DNA from 4 places in the Streptomyces sp. NPDC002580 genome. Region 4 is predicted to be linked to each of the others. Evidence: riboswitches for the same ligand, from Rfam matches in the RefSeq annotation. Region 4 holds a riboswitch; each other region holds the start of a gene.
What was found. A riboswitch is a leader RNA that binds a small molecule or an ion and turns the genes downstream of it on or off. The one in region 4 is predicted to bind S-adenosylmethionine.

Region 1: linked by a shared signal. The riboswitch ahead of thrC (threonine synthase) and the one ahead of ACFYW7_RS08940 (amino acid ABC transporter permease) in region 4 are both predicted to bind S-adenosylmethionine.
Region 2: linked by a shared signal. The riboswitch ahead of ACFYW7_RS04425 (aminotransferase class V-fold PLP-dependent enzyme) and the one ahead of ACFYW7_RS08940 (amino acid ABC transporter permease) in region 4 are both predicted to bind S-adenosylmethionine.
Region 3: linked by a shared signal. The riboswitch ahead of ACFYW7_RS25265 (putative leader peptide) and the one ahead of ACFYW7_RS08940 (amino acid ABC transporter permease) in region 4 are both predicted to bind S-adenosylmethionine.

Annotation. Positions count from the first base shown of each region.
Region 1 covers NZ_JBIAQZ010000005.1:424,943-430,530, forward strand. Annotated here, with positions in the region: gene groL (chaperonin GroEL) at 1-1,076, opposite strand, end outside; gene ACFYW7_RS18580 (cold-shock protein) at 1,501-1,704, opposite strand; gene ACFYW7_RS18585 (MoaD/ThiS family protein) at 2,157-2,432, opposite strand; gene thrC (threonine synthase) at 2,429-3,727, opposite strand; SAM riboswitch class I at 3,743-3,910, opposite strand; gene ACFYW7_RS18595 (glucosyl-3-phosphoglycerate synthase) at 4,116-5,060, shown strand; gene ACFYW7_RS18600 (trehalose-6-phosphate synthase) at 5,149-5,588, shown strand, end outside.
Region 2 covers NZ_JBIAQZ010000001.1:1,031,477-1,037,064, reverse strand. Annotated here, with positions in the region: partial or broken gene ACFYW7_RS04435 (rhomboid family intramembrane serine protease) at 46-847, shown strand; gene ACFYW7_RS04430 (Lrp/AsnC family transcriptional regulator) at 844-1,125, shown strand; gene ACFYW7_RS04425 (aminotransferase class V-fold PLP-dependent enzyme) at 1,165-2,541, opposite strand; SAM riboswitch class IV at 2,731-2,847, opposite strand; gene trpD (anthranilate phosphoribosyltransferase) at 2,932-3,996, opposite strand; gene ACFYW7_RS04415 (cytochrome bc complex cytochrome b subunit) at 4,140-5,588, opposite strand, start outside.
Region 3 covers NZ_JBIAQZ010000008.1:324,899-330,486, forward strand. Annotated here, with positions in the region: gene ssuE (NADPH-dependent FMN reductase) at 74-631, shown strand; gene ACFYW7_RS25260 (VOC family protein) at 830-1,621, shown strand; SAM riboswitch class IV at 1,996-2,141, shown strand; gene ACFYW7_RS25265 (putative leader peptide) at 2,178-2,243, shown strand; gene ACFYW7_RS25270 (cell envelope biogenesis protein OmpA) at 2,362-3,132, shown strand; gene ACFYW7_RS25275 (hypothetical protein) at 3,342-3,614, opposite strand; partial or broken gene ACFYW7_RS25280 (RNA polymerase sigma factor) at 3,830-4,120, shown strand; gene ACFYW7_RS25285 (hypothetical protein) at 4,188-4,382, shown strand; gene ACFYW7_RS25290 (acyltransferase family protein) at 4,932-5,588, shown strand, end outside.
Region 4 covers NZ_JBIAQZ010000002.1:566,271-571,858, forward strand. Annotated here, with positions in the region: gene ACFYW7_RS08930 (alpha/beta hydrolase) at 1-275, opposite strand, end outside; gene ccrA (crotonyl-CoA carboxylase/reductase) at 1,150-2,472, shown strand; SAM riboswitch class IV at 2,931-3,038, shown strand; gene ACFYW7_RS08940 (amino acid ABC transporter permease) at 3,422-4,471, shown strand; gene ACFYW7_RS08945 (amino acid ABC transporter ATP-binding protein) at 4,468-5,271, shown strand; gene ACFYW7_RS08950 (transporter substrate-binding domain-containing protein) at 5,321-5,588, shown strand, end outside.

The DNA of each region.
Region 1 (5,588 bases), on a different contig from region 4:
TCGTAGTCCGAGTCCGAGTTCTCGATCTCGGCACGGATCTGGTTGACCCGGCCGGCGACCTGGTCGGCGGAGCCGGAGCCGTCGACGATCGTGGTCTCGTCCTTGGTGATGACGACCTTGCGGGCACGGCCCAGCAGGTCCAGACCCGCGTTCTCCAGCTTGAGGCCGACCTCCTCGGAGATGACCTCGCCGCCCGTGAGGATGGCGATGTCGCCGAGCATGGCCTTGCGGCGGTCACCGAAGCCCGGAGCCTTGACGGCGACGGACTTGAAGGTGCCACGGATCTTGTTGACGACCAGGGTCGACAGCGCCTCGCCCTCGACGTCCTCGGCGATGATCAGCAGCGGCTTGCCGCCCTGCATGACCTTCTCGAGGAGCGGGAGCAGGTCCTTGACGTTCGCGATCTTGGAGTTCGCGATCAGGATGTACGGGTCGTCGAGGACGGCCTCCATACGCTCCATGTCGGTGGCGAAGTACGCCGAGATGTAGCCCTTGTCGAAGCGCATACCCTCGGTGAGCTCCAGCTCCAGACCGAAGGTCTGGGACTCCTCGACGGTGATGACGCCTTCCTTGCCGACCTTGTCCATCGCCTCGGCGATGAGCTCGCCGATCTGGGTGTCGGCGGCGGAGATGGAGGCCGTGGAAGCGATCTGCTCCTTGGTCTCGACATCCTTCGCCTGCTCGAGCAGGGCACCGGAGACGGCCTCGACGGCCTTCTCGATACCGCGCTTGAGGGCCATCGGGTTGGCGCCGGCGGCGACGTTGCGCAGACCCTCGCGCACGAGCGCCTGGGCCAGCACGGTCGCCGTGGTCGTACCGTCACCGGCGACGTCGTCCGTCTTCTTGGCGACTTCCTTGACCAGCTCGGCGCCGATCTTCTCGTACGGGTCCTCGAGCTCGATCTCCTTGGCGATGGAAACACCATCGTTGGTGATCGTGGGCGCGCCCCACTTCTTCTCGAGGACGACGTTACGGCCCTTGGGGCCGAGGGTGACCTTGACGGCGTCGGCGAGCTGGTTCATCCCGCGCTCGAGACCGCGCCGTGCCTCCTCGTCGAACGCGATGATCTTGGCCATGTGAAGTGGTCCTCCCGGACGGGGTGGATTTCTCCGGATCGTGCCCGCGCCCGCGACGGACGGCCTGCAAGCCTTGTGGTTCCTTGCCCCACAGGCCCGCGGGCCTCACTGGCCCGATCCAAGTTCTGTCACTCTCACTGGGAGAGTGCTAACGCCAATGATTAGCACTCGACCCCTGCGAGTGCAAGCGCCTCTCACCAAAAACAGGCCTCCGGCCGGGCCTCGCAAGGGGCCGGGCGGGGGCGCTCGCGGGTGTTCGCGGGCGCACCGATGGGCGCGCGCGAGGCGGTCGGGAGACGGCCCGAGGGGCGCGGAGCCCCCGGATGGGCCGCCGGAGTCGGCCGGGGACGCACGAGGGGCCCGCATCCCTGGTGGGATGCGGGCCCCTCGGCGTGAGTGCGTCGGTGGCCGTTCGCGCCCGGATCTAGACGGCGAGTTTGACCATGTCCGCCTGCGGACCCTTCTGGCCCTGCGAGATTTCGAACTCCACTCGCTGACCCTCTTCAAGGGTGCGGTAGCCGTCCATCTGAATCGCGCTGTAGTGCACGAAGACGTCCGCACCACCGTCGACCGCGATGAAGCCGTACCCCTTCTCCGCGTTGAACCACTTGACGGTGCCCTGAGCCATGCCTAACTCCCCTATTACTGGCCCTTGCACAGATCCACACTTCGCGGATCCGGGTCAGACCTCACCCCCCCAAACGGTTGGGGGTGTGCGCCGGAACGCGTCGACCGCGGCTGAATGTATCTGCCCAACTGCCCTCTGCAACAGGTCAATCGGACGAGAATTCTGGGCATGGCCGATCAATGACATGCGGAGAATACGTAAGGATCCGGGGCAAGTCGGGCCCCGCAAATGCCATGAACTGCCCAAAAAGACGGGCCAGTTTGGCTACTTCTTGTCGGCTGCGGAACGACTACTCATATGCGTCCGGCATGAAACCAACATCCAAAGCGAAGTGGCTTCCCCAACTGTAGCGCGCTCAATCATGCAGAATTGCCCCCTCCGTTTCTCTCACGGAGGGGGCAATTCGATGAACTCAGCGTGTTCGGCATTACCGAGGGTAACGAACGGAGCGGTCAGCCTCCGGCGACGGCCGGAATGATCGAGACGCCCACACCGTCCGGCGTCGCCGTCTGAAGGCCCTGCTCGAACCGGACGTCGTCGTCGTTGACGTACACGTTGACGAAGCGGCGCAGCTTGCCCTGGTCGTCCAGGACGCGCGCGGCGATGCCCGTGTGGTTGCTCTCCAGGTCGGCGATGACCTCGGCGAGGGTCGTTCCCTCGGCGCTCACCTCGGCGGCGCCCCCGGTGTAGGTGCGCAGGATGGTGGGGATGCGGACGTTGACGCTCATGATGCGAGGCCAGCCTCTCGGAAGGAGTCGAGGTTCGGGCGGATGGTCGCGGTCAGCCCGGTGTCCGAGGCCACCGCGTCCAGGGTCTTGAGGCCGTCACCGGTGTTCAGCACGACCGTGGTGAGGGTCGGGTCGAGGAGGCCGTTCTCGATCAACTTGCGGGTGACGCCCACGGTCACCCCGCCGGCCGTCTCCGCGAAGATGCCCTCGGTGCGCGCGAGCAGCTTGATCGCGTCGACGATCTGCTCGTCGTTCACGTCCTCCACCGCTCCGCCGGTGCGCCGCGCGATGTCGAGCACGTACGGCCCGTCCGCGGGGTTGCCGATGGCGAGCGACTTGGCGATGGTGTCCGGCTTCTGCGGCCGTACGACGTCGTGACCGGCCTTGTAGGCGACGGAGACCGGGGAGCAGCCCTCGGCCTGGGCGCCGAAGATCTTGTACGGCCGGTCCTCGACGAGCCCGAGCTCGATCAGCTCCTGGAGCCCCTTGTCGATCTTCGTGAGCTGGGAGCCGGAGGCGATCGGCACGACGAGCTGGTCGGGGAGCTTCCAGCCGAGCTGCTCGCAGATCTCGTACGCCAGCGTCTTGGAGCCCTCGGCGTAGTACGGCCGCAGGTTGACGTTGACGAAGCCCCAGCCCTCGCCGGCCGGGTCGCCGATCAGCTCGGAGCAGAAGCGGTTCACGGCGTCGTAGTTGCCCTCGATGCCGACGAGCTCGCCGCCGTAGACCGCGGCCATGACGACCTTGCCCTGCTCCAGGTCGTGCGGGATGAACACGCAGGAGCGGAAACCGGCGCGGGCCGCCGCGGCGCCCACGGCGCCGGCGAGGTTGCCGGTGGAGGAGCAGGAGAGGGTGGTGAAGCCGAAGACGCGGGCCGCTTCGATGGCCTGGGCGACCACGCGGTCCTTGAAGGAGTGCGTCGGGTTGCCGGAGTCGTCCTTGACGAAGAGCCTGCCGGCGTCGACGCCGAGCTCGCGGGCCAGGTTGTCGGCCTGGACGAGCTTGGTCCAACCGGGGTTGATGTTCGGCTTGTCGGCCACGTCCGCGGGGACGGGCAGGAGGGGCGCGTAGCGCCAGATGTTCGTGGGTCCCGCTTCGATGCGCTTGCGGAGTTCCTCGGTCTCGTAGGCCGAGAAGTCGTAGGCGATCTCCAGCGGGCCGAAACACTCCTCGCAGGCGAAGACCGGGCCTAGCGGGACACGGTGCCCGCACTCGCGGCAGGAAAGCGCCGCGGCCGGGCCGAGGTCCACCGCGTCGGCGGAGTTCGTGGTACTTGCAACTGTCTGCGCAGCCATGGAGGCGAGGCCCTTTCCTCATCTTCCCCACGGCGCACTTCGCCGTGAGACGGACTTGGCACCTTCCCGAGCCGGGAGCCTCGCTACCTGACCGACGTCGATCCGACGTCGAGCGGTACGAGACCGGCTGGAGGGTTGCCGGGGCTTCATCGGGCCGTATCCCTCTGCCCCTCTGGATGAGCGGTATTTGATTGTTGAACTGTTGAACCTGGCACGGACCGACGATCCAGGACATGCGATGGTCATCCGCGTTGTTCAAGACTGTAACCGAAGGCCAGGACAGTTGAGATAGTCGTCCGAACCGCGAGACGACGCCCATCGATCCGCCGCTGGCCGCAGCGGGCACGCCGATGAGAGCGTGTGATCAGACAGTGAGGAGCCGCAGACGGTGCTGAATGAAGTCGAAAACTGGCTGAGCACACGCTCCTGGTCCCTGACCGACCGCCCGCTCCACAAGCTCATGGCGGCGAAACGCGTCAGCGGGTCGACGGTCAGCGTCGTGCTGCCCGCGCTCGACGAGGAGGAGACGGTCGGCGAGATCGTCGCGATCATCCGCCACGACCTGATGCAGCAGGTACCCCTCGTCGACGAGATCGTCGTCGTCGACTCGGGCTCGACCGACCGCACCTCCGCGGTCGCCGCCGCCGCCGGCGCGCGGGTCGTGCACCGCGACGACATCCTCCCGCGGATCCCCGCGGTGCCCGGCAAGGGCGAGGTGCTGTGGCGGTCGCTGCTCGTGACGAGCGGGGACATCGTGTGCTTCGTCGACGCGGACCTCAGGGAGTTCTCGTCCGACTTCGTCACCGGGATCGTGGGCCCGCTGCTCACCGATCCCGGCGTCGACCTGGTCAAGGCCATGTACGACCGCCCGCTGGGCGGCGCCACGGGACAGGGCGGCCGGGTCACCGAGCTGATGGCCCGCCCGCTGCTGAACATGCACTGGCCGCAGCTCGCGGGCTTCGTCCAGCCGCTCGGCGGCGAGTACGCCGCCCGCCGCTCCCTGCTCGAACGGCTCCCGTTCCCCGTCGGCTACGGCGTCGAACTGGGCATGCTCGTGGACGCCCTGCACCTGGTGGGCCTCGACGCCCTCGCCCAGGTCGACGTCGGCGTGCGCAAGCACCGCCACCAGGACGGCCAGGCGCTGGGCCGGATGGCCGCCGCGATCTACCGCACCGCCCAGCTCCGGCTCGCCCGCGGCCATCTGATCCGCCCCGCCCTCACCCAGTTCGAGCGCGGCCGGGACGGTTTCCGGCCGCGCACGTACTCGGTGGACACCGAGGAGAGGCCCCCGATGACCGAAATCTCCGAGTACCGGCGGCACAAAGCCGCGTAGACCGGCCCGATCGGCCCGCGACCACCTCCGATCGCATACGGCCGACGGGAACGTTTGAGCGTTTCGACACGGGGCTAGGTTTCGAGGCATGGCTTCAACGCACGGTGCCCACCGGATTCTGGTCGCCTCCAACCGCGGCCCGGTCACCTACGAGGAACGGGAGGACGGCTCGCTGCACGCCCGGCGCGGCGGCGGCGGCCTCGTCTCGGGCCTCTCGGCGATCGGGCCGGACGCGGGCGCCCTATGGGTGTGCTCGGCCCTCGGCGAGGGCGACAGGGAGGCCGTGCGCCGCGGAGTCGGTGAGGACGGCGTACGCATGCTGGCCATCGACCCCGAGGTGCACGCCGACGCCTACAACGGCATCGCCAACTCCGTCCTGTGGTTCGTCCACCACCTGCTGTACCAGACCCCGCTGGAGCCGGTCTTCGACGCGGAGTTCCGGCGCAAGTGGGACGCGTACCGCGCCTACAACCGCGCCTTCGCCGAGGCACTGGCCGAGGAGGCCGCCGAGGGCGCCTCCGTGCTGGT
Region 2 (5,588 bases), on a different contig from region 4:
GAGGCGGTATGGGCGTACCCGTCCGGTTGCGTCATGCTCTGTACCATGATCGGCAATTGGAGTACGGCGGTCGGCAGGGCGCTGCGGAGTCCGTCGGCGCCGGTGACGTACGGGCTGATCGCCCTGTGCTGTCTGATCTTCGTGATCGGTCCCGCCTCGGGTCTGAATCCGTCGTACGGCACCGGGGACGAACTGCTGGTCGCCCAGCGGGCGTACTTCCGCCGCTGGGGCGTGGTGCCGGCCGACCTGTTCGGCGGGGCACCGTCCGAGGCGCTCACTCCCGCCACGGCGCTGTTCATCCACGGCAGCTGGCTCCACCTCCTCGGCAACATGCTCTTCTTCTACGTCTTCGGGGCGATGACCGAGGAGCGCATGGGCCGTGTGGAGTTCGCCCTGTTCTATCTGGGCTGTGGATACCTGGCCCTGCTCGGCTACGCCGCCGCCAACGCCGAGTCGCAGCAGTCCCTGGTCGGGGCCTCCGGGGCCATCTCCGCGGTGCTCGGCGCGTTCCTGTACCTGTTCCCCAAGGCCCGGGTCACCAGTCTCTTCCCCTTCCTGTTCTTCCTGCCGCTGCGCTTCCCGGCCTGGGTGGTGCTGCCGTTCTGGTTCGCGTTGCAGTGGCTGGCGGCCGGACGCAGCGACTCGGGCCCCGGAGTCGCCTATCTGGCCCACCTCGTGGGCTTCTCGCTGGGTTTCGGCTACGCGTGGGCCCGCTTCCGCCGCCGTACCCGCGCCACGCCCTCCCCTGGGGTGCTGCCGGGGCCCCAGGCGGAACAGCCGGGCCGGGTGGACCGCGAGTAGGGTGAGATCCCCAGCAGAGGCCCCCGAGGGAGAGAACCAGCCGTGATCACCGCGATCGTCCTCATCAAGACCAGCGTGGACCGGATCCCCGAGATCGCCGAGTCGATCGCGTCACTGGAGAGCGTCAGCGAGGTCTTCTCCGTCACCGGCACCTACGACCTGATCGCCATGGTCCGGGTCGCGGCCCATGATGACCTGGCCGACGTCATCCCCGGCAAGATCAGCAAGATCCCGGGCGTCGAGGCGACGGACACGCACGTGGCGTTCCGCACGTACTCCCAGCACGACCTGGAGGCGGCGTTCGCGATCGGTCTCGACTCCTGACCGACGCGGCACCGCCCCCGGGCGCCGCCGGCGCGGGCGTCAGACCGCCGGGACGCAGCGGCCGCCCTCGGTGCGGTACCGCCACCGCGCTCCGTCCCTGACCAGCTCGCGCACCGCGCGGACGAAACGCTCGACGTGCTCGTCGGGGGTGCCCGCGCCGAAGCTGACGCGGATGGCGTTGAGGGACTTCTCGCCGGGCGCCGCCTCGGGGGCGCCGCACTCCCCCTGGGTCCGAGGTTCGCTGCCGAGCAGGGTGCGGACCAGCGGGTGGGCGCAGAAGAGGCCGTCGCGGACCCCGATGCCGTACTCGGCGGAGAGCGCGGCCGCGAAGTGCGAACTGTTCCAGCCCTCGACGACGAAGGAGATGACGCCGACCCGCGGGGCGTCGTCGCCGAAGAGGGAGAGGACCCGGACCTCGGGAACCTCGGCGAGGCCCGCGCGGACGACGGCGATCAGATGCTGTTCACGGGCGACGAGGTTGTCGAAACCCTCCTCGGTGAGCGCCTTGCAGGCCGACGCGATCGAGTAGGCGCCGATGACGTTCGGGGAGCCCGCCTCGTGCCGGGCGGCGCTGTCGTGCCACTCCACGTCCAGGCCGCCGTCCGCGCGCCGGGAGACCTTGCGGCTGGCCCCGCCGCCCGCGAGGTACGGGTCGGCCGCGCGCAGCCAGTCGGAGCGGCCCGCGAGGACACCGGAGCCGAACGGCGCGTACAGCTTGTGTCCGGAGAAGGCGACCCAGTCGACGTCGAGGTCCTTCACCGACACCGGGTGGTGCGGGGCGAGCTGCGCGGCGTCGAGGACGATGCGGGCGCCGTGGGCGTGCGCGGCGGCGGTCAGCTCACGCACCGGCCACAGCTCCCCGGTGACGTTCGAGGCGCCGGTGACGCAGACCAGGGCCGGTCCGTGGCCCCCTTCGACGGACACGGGGCGGGCGGCGAGGGCGCGCTCCAGGGTGGTGACGGCCTCGGCCGGGGTGCGCGGGGCGTCCAGGTAGGTCACGTGGGCGTCGCGCCAGGGCAGCAGGGAGGCGTGGTGCTCGGTCTCGAAGACGAAGACCTCGCAGCCGGCCGGGAGCGCGGCGGCGAGCAGGTTGAGCGAGTCGGTGGTGGAGCGGGTGAAGACCAGCTGGTCGTCGGCGCGGCAGTCGAGGAACTCCTCCACCGTCCTGCGGGCGTTCTCGAAGAGGTCGGTGGACAGCTGCGAGAGGTAGCCGGCGCCCCGGTGGACGCTGCCGTAGTAGGGCGCGTACGCGGCCACGTCGTCCCACACGCGCTGGAGGGCGGGCGCGCTGGCGGCGTAGTCGAGGGCGGCGTAGGTGACCTCGCCCCCGGTGACGAGCGGGACGGTGACATCCCGCCCCAGAACGGCCAGAGGCGCACAAATGGTCGGGGCGGCGGCAGCGGTGGGGACAGACATGGCGAGCTCCTGTGAGAGGCAGGCGGGATCACCGCGCGAGCCGGCGGCCCGGAGGCAGCGCTCGGCGCGGGAAAGGGTGAAAGGGGTGTGCGGAGGTGGGGCTCGGCGCCCTAGCGCATTCGCTTGCTCACAGAAGGCTCCCTCGAACGACCAGGACCCCTGGTTGCATCCACCCGAAAGGGTGGGAGGGGTCCGCGCTTGCCGTAGACCTCGCTGCCTACGACCTGGTCTTCACCCGGGGCACCCCGCCACGGACGGAGGGTTGCCGGACAGCCGGCCGGGGCCTGATGGCTGTCACTCATGACCTGGTCAATCATCCTGCCAGAAGATCCCCGACGCGCAAGACGCAGTCCGGATCCTGGACTGCGCCTCGCGCCGGAGCGCTGGCGGTCAGGCGTTGCTGGCCGCCACCCAGCGGTCCAGGGTGCGCTTCGCGGCCCCGGAGTCGATCGCCTCGGCCGCCTTCTCCATGCCGGCGCGGAGCTGGTCCGCGAGCGGCGCGCCGGTCGGCGACAGGGCCACCAGGGCCGCCGCCGAGTTCAGCAGGACCGCGTCCCGCACGGGCCCCCGCTCGCCGTCCAGCAGACGCCGGGCGACCTCCGCGTTGTACGAGGCGTCGGCGCCGCGCAGGGCCTCCACCGGGACGAGGTCGAGCCCGACGTCGCGCGGGTCGAAGCGCTCCTCGGTGACCGAGCCGTCGCGGACCACCCAGACGTGGGAGCCCGCGGTGGTGGTCAGCTCGTCGAGACCGTCGTCGCCGCGGAAGACCAGCGAGGAGTTGCCCCGTTCGGCGAACACGCCCGCGACGATCGGCGCCATCCGCGGGTCGGCGACGCCGACCGCCTGGGCCTTGACCCGCGCCGGGTTGGTCAGCGGACCGAGCACGTTGAAGGTCGTCCGGATGCCCAACTGCCCGCGCGCCGCCGCCACATGACGCAGTGCCGGGTGGAACTTCACCGCGAAGCAGAAGGTGATCCCGGCCTCCTCGGCGACCTCGGCCACCCGCTTCACCGTCAGCTGGAGATTGACGCCGAGCTTCTCCAGGACGTCCGAGGAACCGGACGCGGAGGACGCGGCCCGGTTGCCGTGCTTGACGACCTTGGCGCCGGTGCCGGCCACGACGATCGAGGACATCGTGGAGATGTTGACGGTCTTCGCTCCGTCGCCGCCGGTACCGACGATGTCGACGGTGTGCCCGGGCACCTCGATGACGTTGGCGTGCTCGTACATCGCCCGGACGAGTCCGGAGATCTCCTGGACGGTCTCGCCCTTGGCCCGCAGGGCCACCACGAAGCCGGCGATCTGCGCGTCCGTCGCCTCGCCGCGCATGATGCGGTCCATCGCCCAGGCCGTGTCGTCCGCGCTCTGGTCGCGGCCCTCGAGCAGGCCGTTCAGTACCTGGGGCCAGGAACGGCCCGCCGCGGTGTCGCCTCCAGCGGGGTTCACAGCGCTCATGGTCGCTCCTGGTTCGTCGGTGACGCGAAGGGAGTCACCCGCACTCGGTGCGGGGTCGGGTCCACCCTATCCAGCCCGGGGAGACGGCAAAGAGCCCCGTCCATTGCCTGGACGGGGCTCCTGCCGTGGCGAACTGCCGGGGATCAGTGGTGGCCGTGGCCGCTCGCGATCTCCTTGTACTCCTCGACGGTGGGCTTGGGGATCTGGCCCTCTTCGCCGTAGAAGCCCTCGCTCATCTTGGCGCGCAGCTTCTGCGCGCCCGAGACCTTGCGCTCGACACCGTTCTCGTCGACCGTCGGGCCGATCTCGGCCGGCTTGTACTGCTCGTGCGCGGTGAGCGTGTGCAGCGCGTCCTGGCTGAGCGGCTCGTGCACCTCGATGAACTCACCGTGCGGCAGGCGCTTGATGATGCCCGACTCGCGGCCGTGCAGCACCTTGTCCCGGTCCCGGCGCTGGAGGCCGAGGCAGATCCGCTTGGTGGCCATGAAGGTGAGCACCGGCACGACGAAGAAGGCGATCCGCACGAACCAGGTGATCGAGTTGATCGCCAGGTGGAAGTGCGTGGCCCAGATGTCGTTGCCGCCGCCGATGAGCAGGACGAAGTACCAGCTGATCCAGGCGACACCGAACGCGGTCCGGGTCGGGACGTTGCGCGGGCGGTCCAGGATGTGGTGCTCGCGCTTGTCGCCGGTGACCCAGGACTCGATGAACGGGTAGACCGCGATCGCGACCAGGACCAACGGGAAGATCACCAGCGGGATGAACACGCCCAGGACGAGCGTGTGGCCCCAGAGGTTGATCTCCCAGCCCGGCATGACACGGATCAGGCCCTCGGAGAAGCCCATGTACCAGTCGGGCTGCGCACCGGTGGACACCTGGTCCGGACGGTAGGGGCCCATCGACCAGATCGGGTTGATCGAGGCGATCGCCGCGATGGCCGCGATGACACCGAAGACCAGGAAGAAGAAGCCTCCGGCCTTGGCCATGTAGACCGGCAGCAGCGGCATGCCGACGACGTTGTTGTTCGTCTTGCCGGGACCCGCGAACTGCGTGTGCTTGTGGTAGAAGACCAGGATCAGGTGGCCGACGACCAGGCCGAGCATGATGCCCGGGAGCAGCAGCACGTGCACCGAGTAGAAGCGGGCCACGAAGTCGCCGCCCGGGAACTCGCCGCCGAACAGGAAGAACGACAGGTACGTGCCCACGATCGGCACGGACAGGACCGCGCCCTCCATGAAGCGGACGCCGGTGCCGGAGAGCAGGTCGTCCGGGAGCGAGTAACCGGTGAAGCCGGTGAACATGCCGAGGACGAACAGCAGGAATCCGAAGACCCAGTTGACCTCACGGGGCTTGCGGAACGCACCCGTGAAGAACACGCGCATCATGTGCACGAACATGCCGGCGAGGAAGATCAGCGCCGCCCAGTGGTGGATCTGCCGGATCAGCAGGCCACCGCGCACATCGAAGGAGATGTGCATGGTCGAGTTGAACGCCTCGGACATCAGCTGTCCCTGCAGCGGGACGTAACTGCCGTGGTACTCCACCTCGTTCATCGACGGGTGGAAGAACAGGGTCAGGTACACACCCGTGAG
Region 3 (5,588 bases), on a different contig from region 4:
CTCCCTCCTCCTCCGTTCGTCGTACCTCCGCTTCCTTCTCCACGCATCCGCGTCCCGACCCGGAAGGTCACCCATGGCCACGATCGTGTCCGTCTCCGGAAGTCCCTCTCCCACGTCCCGCACCACCCGACTCCTGCGTCACCTCGACGACCGGCTACGCCGCCAGGGCCACGAGGTGACCCCCCTGGAGGTGCGTACGCTGCCCGCCCACGCGCTGCTCGGAGCCGACTTCCGGCATCCGGCGATCGTCGAGGCCACGGCCCTGTTCGAGGGAGCGGACGGCGTCGTGATAGGCACACCGGTGTACAAGGCCGCCTACTCCGGCCTGCTGAAGTCCCTCCTCGACCTGCTCCCGCAGTACGCGCTGGCCGGCAAGACGGTGCTGCCCCTCGCGACCGGCGGCAGTACGGCCCATGTGCTCGCCATCGACTACGCGTTGCGTCCGGTGCTGAGTTCCATGGGCGCGTCACACATCGTGCCGGGCTGGTTCACGCTCGACAAGGACGTGGCCCTCGGCGACGACGGCGCCCCGGTGATCGCGCCGGCCGCCGCCCAGGCGCTGGAACAGGTGACGGACCACTTCTCCGCCGCGCTCGGAGGCCGTACGACCGCACTCGCGTCGACCGGATGAGCCGGCCGACGCCATACCGTGCGCACCGTCGATGTCGGTCGTCGAGAACGGGCGACGCCTGACCGTCGCCCGGACCGGTGCCGCGGATTCCTCCGAACAGGGGAAGCCCGAGGCCCGTCGACGGTCACGGGTGGCCCGCTCCGGACAGGGTCGGCATCGTGGCCCCGGACCGACGCGACCACGCCTTGGAGGACTCCCATGCTCAGTACGGACTTCAGTACCGGATCGCCCAACTGGCTCGACCTCGGCAGCCCCGACACCGAGGCGGCCTCCGCGTTCTACGGCGCCGTCTTCGGCTGGCGGTTCGCCTCAGCGGGGCCCGAGGCGGGCGGGTACGGGTTCTTCCAGGTCGACGGGAAGACCGTCGCCGCCCTCGGGCCGCTCACCGAGGAGGGAGCGAGTTCCGCCTGGATGATCCACTTCAAGGCCGATGACATCGAGGCCACCGTCTCGGCCGTCAGGGCCGGTGGCGGTGTCGTCCGGATGAAGCCCATGGACGTCATGGGCGAGGGTCGGCTCGCCCAGGCCACCGACCCGCAGGGAGCCGAGTTCGCCCTCTGGCAGCCCGGCAGGACAGCCGGGCTGGGCATCGCCTCGGCCCCGAACACCCTGGTCTGGGCGGAACTGCACGTCCCCGACCCCGCCGCGGCCATCGGCTTCTACGAAGGCCTCTTCGGCTGGCGCAGCCAGGACATGACGGTGCCCGGCATGACGTACCGGGTGCTGAGCACGAAGGACGGCGACCAGCAGGACGCGTCCTTCGGCGGCGTCGCGCCGACGGGCGACGGCGCGGGAGACGGGGCCGAGCGGCCCCGCTGGGTGCCGTACTTCCACACGGAGGACGTGGACGCGACGGTCGCGGCCGCGCGGTCCCACGGCGGGTCCGTGCTGATGCCCGCCGCGGACGTCCCGGAGGTCGGCAGGATCTCCTGGGTCGCGGACCCCTTCGGCGCGGCGTTCGCGCTGCTGAGGCCCGATCCGCGGAGGTGACACTCCCGGCCGACGAGGCCCGTCCGGCCGAGGCCGAGAGGCCCCGGCCGGACTCGTCGACGGCGGTGTCCGGCACGAGGCGGCGCACGGGCACCGGGGAACGAGGACGGGACGCAGAGGGGCATGCCGGGACGGCAGCGGCCCTCACCGGCTCGAAACGGAGCCTGTCATCGGCCGCACGGCGGAACCTGGGAGCAGCGGCTTGGCCGCGGGGGCGCTTCCCTCCTCCGCGTCAAGTGCCTTATGCGGCAGGGCGGTTCACGGCAGGCCCGCGATCCGTCCCCAAAGGGATGTCCTTGTGGGTGACCACCAGGTGAGACCGTGCACGCGGCCTTCTTGACGCCACCTCAGGGCAGCCCGAGACTGGCGTGGACGGTCACGATTGTCAGCGCCCACGGCGCGGGTTCGTCCCGCGCCTGTGGTCATCGGCCCCGGCCCGCTGACAGGCAACCCTTCCGCCGCGACGGGGTGCCCCGGGTGACGACCGGGTCCCGCCGGTGCGGCGGGACAAGCGTGGTCTCGCGTCTCGCGAGCCCCTCAGGTGGGACCGGTGAGAATGCCCAGGAACGACTTGACGAGGCGCTTGCACATCGATCTGTTGCGTGTCTCCAGCGCTTACTGATCCGTGGCCGGTCCGTTCGATCCGGACCGGCGCGTCCAGCGCAGTCGCTCCGCATTCGGCCGCTCATCGCTCATGCCCACGAGGCAGCGGTGGCTTCCTCGTTCCCCAAGGGAGAGTCATGCCCGAGACAGCTTCGCGTACGTCCAGCACCACCGACGCAGGTCCCTGCGACCAGGTTCCGTTCCCCGCCGGGCTCCGCCTCGAAGCGGCCACGCCCTCCGTCCTCCCCCACCAGTCCCGCATCGGCGTCGGTCTGGCCGGCGGTTTCTATCCGGCGCCGCACCGCTACGAGCTCTACCTGACGGTGAGTTGTCCGCAGTCCCTGCGCATCGAGATCACCCTCGGCCTGCTCGGCCTCGAGGACTCCGTCGCCACGACGTTCCTGACGCATCCCGGCGAGACGCCCGACGCGTTCGCCTCGTTGCGCCGCGCCTACGAGGCCACCGAGCACCACTACCACGGACCGCTGACGGCGCCCGCGTTGTGCGACCGGTGGAGCGGACGGATCGTCAGCAACCACACCCCCGACATCCTCCGCGACCTCGCGGGGCTCCTCTCCGGCCACGGCGCGGAGTGCCCCTCCACCCTGCGCCCGCCGGCCCTGGCCTCGGACATCCGGGCCCTCCGCGACCTGCTGGACCGTGATGTCACGGCGTCCGCGTCGCCCTCGGCCCTCTCGGCGGCCCTGGAGCTGCTCGACTGCCGACTCGCCGTACGGCCCTACGTGTTGGGCGACACGCTGACGGCGGCGGACGTGGACGTCTGGGTGGCCCTCACCCGACCGGCCCTCGCCGACAGCCTCCGCTCGTTCCCCGGACTCCAGGACTACGTACGCCGCCTCGGCGACCACCCCGCCTTCCGGGGCGGGCGTTCCACCGGGCCGCGGTGAGGAGCACCCCGAGCACGGCCGGCGTCCCCGGGTCACGGGCCGCCGACCGGGGGCCCCGCGGCGGCTGAACGCGGCCCGGGCCGAGCGCACCGTTCCACCGGTCGCCGGTCCGGGCGACGACCGCGCTCCCCGCCCGCCCCAGGCGTGAGCGAACTCCTCAGCGATCGGCCTGCGGTGCCACCGCGGTACCCGACCGGCGTCCGGCCCCGTCAGTCGCGGGGGATCAGGACGATGCTCACGCCCTTCAGGGTCGAGGTCCATTCCCTGCCCTGGTCGAGGACCTCGCGCCCCGTGCCGAGCATCTGGTCCTGGATGATCAGCGCCGATCGACGAAGTGCCTCCCACGGCTCCGGCTCGTCGAAGGCGCGTCGCGACCGCTCGACGGACCCGATCAGGGCATGGCAGGCCGCTTCGACGTCCGCGACGTTCTGACCGGCCGATCCGACTCCTTCGAGCGACCACGTCATCCACAGATGGCCCATGCCACCACTGTGTCGCATGCACGCCGACAACGCAGGCCCAACCACCCCGACCACGGAGCGCCCGCCATGGCTCGACCCGGGTTCACCCTCTGACGCTTTTCGCGCCGCCGCCCAAGAACAGGTGAAGCGGCTTTCGGAGCGCTCCAGGAACCTCCCCGGGAGAGCCGAGGAGACCGCGACAGGAAGGGGAGACGCCCGCGGACGGCGCGGAACGGATACGGGGCGGGCCCGCCGCCGCGGTACGGGACCCGCGGCTCTTCGAAGCGTTCTACCGGCGACATGTCGACGCCGTGACACGTTTCGTGGCCCGGCGGGTCGACGACCCGCACACCGCCGCCGACCTGACGGCCGAGAACTTCCTGGCTGTCCTCGACTCGGCCCGCACCTACCGGCCGCGCCTCGGCAGCGAGACGGCCTGGCCGTACGGCATCGCGCGCAACGTCGTCTCCTCAAAACGCCGCCGGGTCGCCCGGGAGGCCGACCTTCGAGGACCGACTGCTGGCCGAGCTGACGCGCGAGATCGAGCTGCGCGAGTCAGGAACGGTGCCGGACGGTGCCGGAGCCGGCGAAGGTGTGAAACCCGCCCGGGTACGTCGGCTGTGCACCGGGCGCCGGGTCGCCGTCGCCATGGCGGGCTGCGCGGTGGCCGCCCTCGCGACGCTGGTCGCGCCCGGTTCACCGGCCGCCCCGGCGGCGTACGCGGTGGAACGCCACGGTGACGGCAGTGTCACCCTCACCGTCAAGGACCAGGACCCTTCGTCCCGGTGAGACCCACCCCGGTGCCCCACGGCCAGCGACCGCCCGCGCGACCCGGCCGCACCGCCCGCGCGACCCGGCCGCACCGCCCGGGCGGCCCGGGCCGCCCGAACACCGCGGAAGCCCGAAGCACGAGGAGCCCGGGGCGGACCCCACGGCGACGGGTGGAAGCCACCGGGTGCGCGTCACGCGCAGCGGTCCACCGCCCGGCGGGGGCCACCCGGCGCACTGCGGCCCACCACACGGCAGCCGGTCGGCGCGGTCGGCTTCGCCCCGCCGACGGTGGTGGCTCCCCGCCCGCTACGCACAACCGCTGATCAGCGTGTAGACAATCCCGGCGAAAGCCGCCTCATCGAAGCGTGTCCCGCGCCGCGCCGCTCCGGCGCCGCACTTCGATGGGACAGCGAGGCTCGGACGGTCACCGGAACCGGCCCCTCCCTCCTCATGCCTTCGGCCTGACCTCACCATGCCCTCCGCACGCGAGCTGACGGCCGGACGCCCGCCGCACGTCCCTCGCGACGAGCCCGCACCTCAAGAATCCCCGTCCAGGTAGGGAACCTCATGGAGCCCGCACTGCCCTTCCCTCCGCCGCTGAAGGGCCCCTCCTCCGCCGCCTCGCTGCCACCCGCCTCCGACCGGCCCGCCGGTCCCGGGCGCTCGGGCTGGCTCGACGCACTGCGTGGCCTGGCCGCGCTGCTCGTCGCGTTCGACCACTCGTCGTACGCCTTCATGGCGGAACTGCGGGGGCAGTTGACGCCCGCGGTGGACATCGGCCGTTACGGCGTCCTGATGTTCTTCCTGGTGAGTGGCTACGTCATCCCGATGTCCCTCGAACGCCGGGGCTGCGTCCGGACGTTCTGGATCGGCAGGATCTTCCGCGTGTACCCGCTGTGGACGGTCGTGGTCGGGTCCGTCCTCATCCTCGATCTGGTGGGCGTCGCGAGCACGCACGCCCGCTTCGCCGGTCGGAGTCCGGCCACCGTGGCGGCCGCCCATGTCACGTTGCTCCAGGAACTGCTGGGGACTCCCAGTGTCCTCCTCGTCCTGTGGACACTGTCGTACGAGATGGCCTTCTACCTGTTGGTCGTCGGCCTCTTCACGGTCCGTCTGCACCGGCGGTCGGCGACCGTCGCCGTCGTGCTGGGCGTGCTGGCCGCCGCGAGCGTGACGGCCGGGGTCGTCCCGCCGGCCTCCGCGCTGTCCGCGGCGATCGGCGTC
Region 4 (5,588 bases):
TCCGTCTCGCGCGTCCAGGACGTGTAGTCGTCCTCCCCGCCGTGCAGCATGTAGAGAACCGGATAGGTGACTCCGGACGCCTTGTCCCAGCCCTTGGGGAGAATCACGCGAACCGGGATCGAGGCACCCATGGCCGACGAGAGGACCGTCAGGTCCTGGATCCGGGCGTCGACCTTCTTGACAGCGGTGATGCGATCGACCGCCCCGGGGGTTCCGGGTCCGTCACCGGGTCCCTCCGCTGCCGCGGCCGTCTGGGTCGAGAGGAGAGCGGTCACGAGTGCGAGGCACACGAGCGGGAATCGACCCGCGGACCGGGCACGGCCCGCGGAGGGTTCGAGGACAGACCACATGGACTGATGCGCTCCTTGATGAAGGGGATAGCCCGAAGTGGAGGACGCCGGCAGCAGGCGTGGCGCACTGACGTCCCGGAGGGGGACGGGCCTCGATCTCGGTCCCTGACGGGTCGGGCAGGAAAGTCCTGACCGTGTTCCCGCGCACCCCAAGTGACAAGATCCATACGGAAGCCACCATGACCAATCGGTCCGTTGAACGCCAGAGGACACACCGTCAGGATCCGGAATGCGCGGACGCCTCGACATATTTTCGAGCGCGCACGTGGACGTCTGAAGAAAACGCGTCTCGGGCGCGTGGCGAGGGGCGGGTGGGCGCGGACGCCGTCATGGCGGATGGTTCTCCTTCGGCCATGACGGATTTCCCTCCTCCGGCCGGGCCGGAACGCCGGTATCGGCGGCGAGAGGAATTCACGCTTTCACTCGTTCGGGGCCTTCCATTTTCACGGACGCTCCGAACATGCAATGCGGCGGACGGGGCCGAGTCGGAAGATCGCCCGGGTGGCGGAGCACGCACGAGGATTCAGAGGCTGGGTGCGCACCGCCCCCTCGGGGCGCCGGCGCCGAGGGCGATCACCGACGGGCCCGATTCGTATGGCCTTGGCATATTCGGTTGCTGACTTCGTGGTCAGTCGGCGCGGTGGCGCGGACGGAGGGCGACGGGTCCGCTCCGGGCGGGGGGCGACCGATGGGCCAACGGTGTTTCCCGACGTGGGCTGCCTGGTGACGTGCGGTTGCGTGGCAGCGGATCAGCGCTTCTCTTGGAACAGTCGCCAGTGTGCACGAGAACGGAGTCACCATGAATTCGCCCCTGTCCGAAGCAGTCATCGCGGGCGCGGACGCGACGGAACTCGCGTCGCTCCCCCTGCCGGACTACTTCCCGGCGGCCGCGGTGAGAGCCAGTGATGTCGACATGTTCCGGGGCATCGAGGACAAGGACGTGTCCAAGTCCCTGTTCGTCGAGAACGTACCGATGCCCGAACTCGCTCCGGACGAGGCTTTGATCGCGGTGATGGCCAGTGCCATCAACTACAACACGGTCTGGACGGCGATGTTCGAACCGCTGCCCACCTTTCAGTTCCTCAAGGAGATGGGGAAAGCCGGAGGGTGGGAGGCGCGGCACGATCTGCCTTACCACATCGTCGGTTCCGATGCCTCGGGCGTCATCGTCCGTACGGGCTCGTCCGTACGCAGGTGGAAAGTCGGCGACCATGTCTCCATCTCGCCGGCCTATGTCGACGAGCAGGATCCCGATACGCATCGCGACGGAATGCTGGGGCACGGGCAGAAGGCGTGGGGATTCGAGACGAACTTCGGCGGTCTGGCTCATTACGCGGTGGTCCGGGCGAGCCAGCTGATGCCGAAACCGCCCGCTCTGACGTGGGAGGAGGCCGCGGTCAACCCGCTGTGTGCCAGTACGGCCTACCGGATGCTGGTCAGCGAGCGTGGTGCGCGGATGAAGCAGGGGGACATCGTGCTGGTCTGGGGCGCGACCGGCGGCCTGGGCTCCTACGCCGTCCAGTTGGTGCGCAACGGCGGCGGCATTCCGGTCGGTGTGGTGAATTCGGAGGAGAAGGCGAACCTGCTGAGGTCATTGGGATGCGACGCCGTCATCAACCGCGACGAGGTCCTCGGCGGGGACGACACGCTCCTGCAACGGTCCGAGGGGTGGAAGAAGATGGGGCGGGCGATCCGCGCGCTGGTCGGTGAGGACCCGCACATCGTGTTCGAGCACGTCGGCGCCAAGACCTTCCCGGCGTCCGTCTTCCTGGCCCGACGTGGCGGGACCGTCATCACCTGCGGATCGAGCACGGGATACGCGCACACCTATGACAACCGGTATCTGTGGATGCGGCTGAAGCGGATCATCGGCAGTCACGGCGCGAACCTCCACGAGCAGTGCGAGGTCAACCGCCTTGTCGCGCTGGGTCATGTGGTTCCGGCTCTGTCGAAGACGTACCGGCTGGAGGAGGTCGGGGCGGCGGCCAGGAGTGTGCAGACCAACCAGCACATCGGCAAGGTCGGGGTGCTGTGCCTGGCGCCGGATCCCGATCTCGGGGTCACCGACCCGCAGGCCCGGGCCCTGGTGGGCGAGGAGCGGTTGCGTCTGTTCCGCAGCTGAGTCGACCGGTGGGTCACCCGGTTCGCGGCCGACGGCGCATCCGCCGCCGGGCGTTCCGGGTGGCCGGGCGCCGGAGGGGGTTCGTGGCGAACTCGTCGACGATGACGATGACGGTGGTGAGGGGGAAGGGGAACTCCGGGGACGCGGACCGACACCGAGACCGTCCACGACGCGGGGCGGATGGGGGGGGGACGGGTCCGCTCGTGGGCGAGACCCGCCGAGGGGCACCCACGAAAAACTGGAGCCGGATCGACAGCCTCACATCAACTCCCTTACATACAAGCCTCGTTGGGTGGTCGGTTCGGACGGCTCCTGGACGAGGACGGCTCTCCGCGCGCGCCGCCAGACGCGCCCCGGGTGCGAGTGGGTGGACACGGGTGGACGGGCCCCGAGTCGTCCCATCGGGCGGACCGGCGTTGACATTCGAACGGGCAACTGCCTTACTGACCGACCAGAACGGTCTTGAGCGTGGCGACAGGCCCTGACCTTCTGACCGGCAGCCCTCTCATCGCGGTGGGGTGCCCAGGTGACGACCGGACCGGATGACGTTTCGGCAGGCGCGAGGCCCACGGGCCCACGGCACGGATGGATGACGGACATGTACGCAGTTCCCAGGACGGCACCCCGCCGTCCCCAGGGCTGCGTTCCGCCGCCCGGGCATCCGCTGGTCGCCGACCGCGCCACCGACCTGCTCCGTGTCAACAGCGCACTGTGTACCGCCGCGTCGGGCCGTGCCCGCTGTCGGGGCTGAATCCTTCCCCGAGGTCCCGCAGGTCCCGCGTTTCTGACGAACCCCGCCGTCGCGGTGTGCCGTTGTCCGCCCAGCCCCCTCTCCCGCGCGTCCACCGAGCGCCGTCCGGTCCCGTAGAGCGATCTCCGCCCTGCCGTTCCGGCGTGACCGCTCGCGGCCGTCGCGGCCCCGGGGTTTCCCATTCCGCTGGAGCCCGCCATGAGTGAACCCCCAGGCACCGCCGTGTCCTTCGAGACCGCGGCGATATCCCACAGTCCGTCAGATTTTCCTGCCGAAGCCGTAGTCGATGCGGGCAAGTCGGCCGAGGCCCGGGCGGACGAGACCGCCGGGCGGTCGTTCGCCGCTCAGCGGGTGCTGGCGCCGGTCCGTCCCGGCCGCTGGATCCTCACCGCGGTCGTGCTCGTCGTGGTCGCCCAGTTCGTGCACGGCCTGGCGACGAATCCCTTCTACCAGTGGGACCGCTTCGGCTACTGGTTCCTGCGCCCCACCATCCTCGACGGTCTCCTCATCACCCTCGAAGTGGCCGCGCTCAGCGCGGTGTTGGGGCTGTTGGGCGGTGTGGTGCTCGCGCTGGCCCGGCTGTCGAGGAGCCCCGTGCTGCGCGCGGTGAGCTGGACCTACGTGTGGGCACTGCGCTCGATCCCGCTCATCGTGGTGCTGATCTTCCTCTACAACTTCAGCGCCCTCTACGCGACGCTCAGCATCGGCGTCCCCTTCGGCCCCGCCTTCTTCACCTTCGACGAGTCGCGACTCGCCACCGACATGACCGTCGCCGTCATCGGACTCGGCCTCAACGAGGCGGCGTACGCGGCCGAGGTCGTGCGCGGCGGCATCCTCTCCGTCGACCAGGGCCAGCACGAGGCCGCCTCGGCCCTCGGCCTGCCGAGCTTCTACCGGTTCCGGAAGATCGTCCTTCCGCAGGCGCTGCGCTCCATCACCCCGAACTACGTCAACCAGCTCATCGGCCTGATCAAGAGCACCTCGCTGGTCTTCTACGTCTCCCTGCTCGACCTGTTCGGCTCCGCGCAGACCATGGGCGCGACCTATCCCGGCGACATCGTCCCGCTGCTCCTGGTCGTGACCGTCTGGTACCTGATCCTCACCAGCGTCGTGTCCGTCGTGCAGTTCTACGTCGAGCGGCACTACGCCCGGGGAGCCACGCGCACCCTGCCGCCGACGCCGTTGCAGAAGCTCCGGGCCGGTCTCACCGACCTGCGGGCCCGTGTCCGCCGGGAGGCCGCCGTATGAGCACCGAGACCACCGCGCCCCTCGACGCCGCGGAGATCGTCCCGGCCGCCGTGGAGGTGCACGACGTGCACAAGTGGTACGGCTCCCACCGGGTCCTGGACGGCGTCGACCTGACCGTGCGGCCGGGCGAGGTCACCGTGATCCTCGGCCCCTCCGGATCGGGCAAGTCGACCCTGCTGCGGGTCATCAACCACCTGGAGAAGCCGGAGATCGGCTACGTCAGCGTCAACGGGGAGCCGATCGGCGTCCGCCAGCACGGCGAGCGGCTGAAGGAGCTGAGCGAGCGCGTCATCCTCACCCAGCGCAGCCGGATCGGGTTCGTCTTCCAGAACTTCAACCTGTTCCCGCACCTGACCGTCCTGGACAACGTGGCAGCGGCCCCCGTCGCGACGGGCAGGCTCAAGAAGCCCGAGGCACGGGAACTCGCCCGTGAACTGCTCGGCCGGGTGGGCCTGGCGGACAAGACCGGTGCCTATCCCCGGCAGCTGTCCGGCGGCCAGCAGCAGCGCGTGGCCATCGCCCGTGCCCTCGCCCTGCGCCCCGGAGTCATCCTCTTCGACGAACCCACGTCCGCCCTCGATCCGGAACTCGTCGGTGAGGTCCTCACCGTCATCAAGGACCTGGCGACCAGCGGCACCACCCTCGTCATCGTCACCCATGAGATCGGCTTCGCCCGCGAGGTCGCCGACCGGGTCGTCTTCATCGACAGCGGAAAGATCGTCGAACAGGGGCCACCCCACGAGGTCCTCGACAAGCCCCGGCACGAGCGGACCAGGGACTTCCTCAGCAAGGTCCTCTGAACCGCGCCCCCTCACCCCATCGCCCCGAACACCGAACCAAGGAAGAATCATGTCCACTCCCGGCCTTCGCAGCAGACTCGTCCGCGGACTCACCGCCGCCACCGCCGTCGCCTCCCTCGCCACCGGACTCACCGCCTGTGGGGGCGACAGCGAGGCGGCCACCACCACCGACGGCGCCGGGTCCGGTTCCGTCACCGTGGGCCGGGTCTCCAACGGAGCCGCCAAGGAAACCGTCATCAAGGTGTCCGAGGTGAAGTCGATCAGCGCCGAACTGCCGGCGGCCATCCGCGAGCGCGGCGAGCTGGTCATCGGCCACG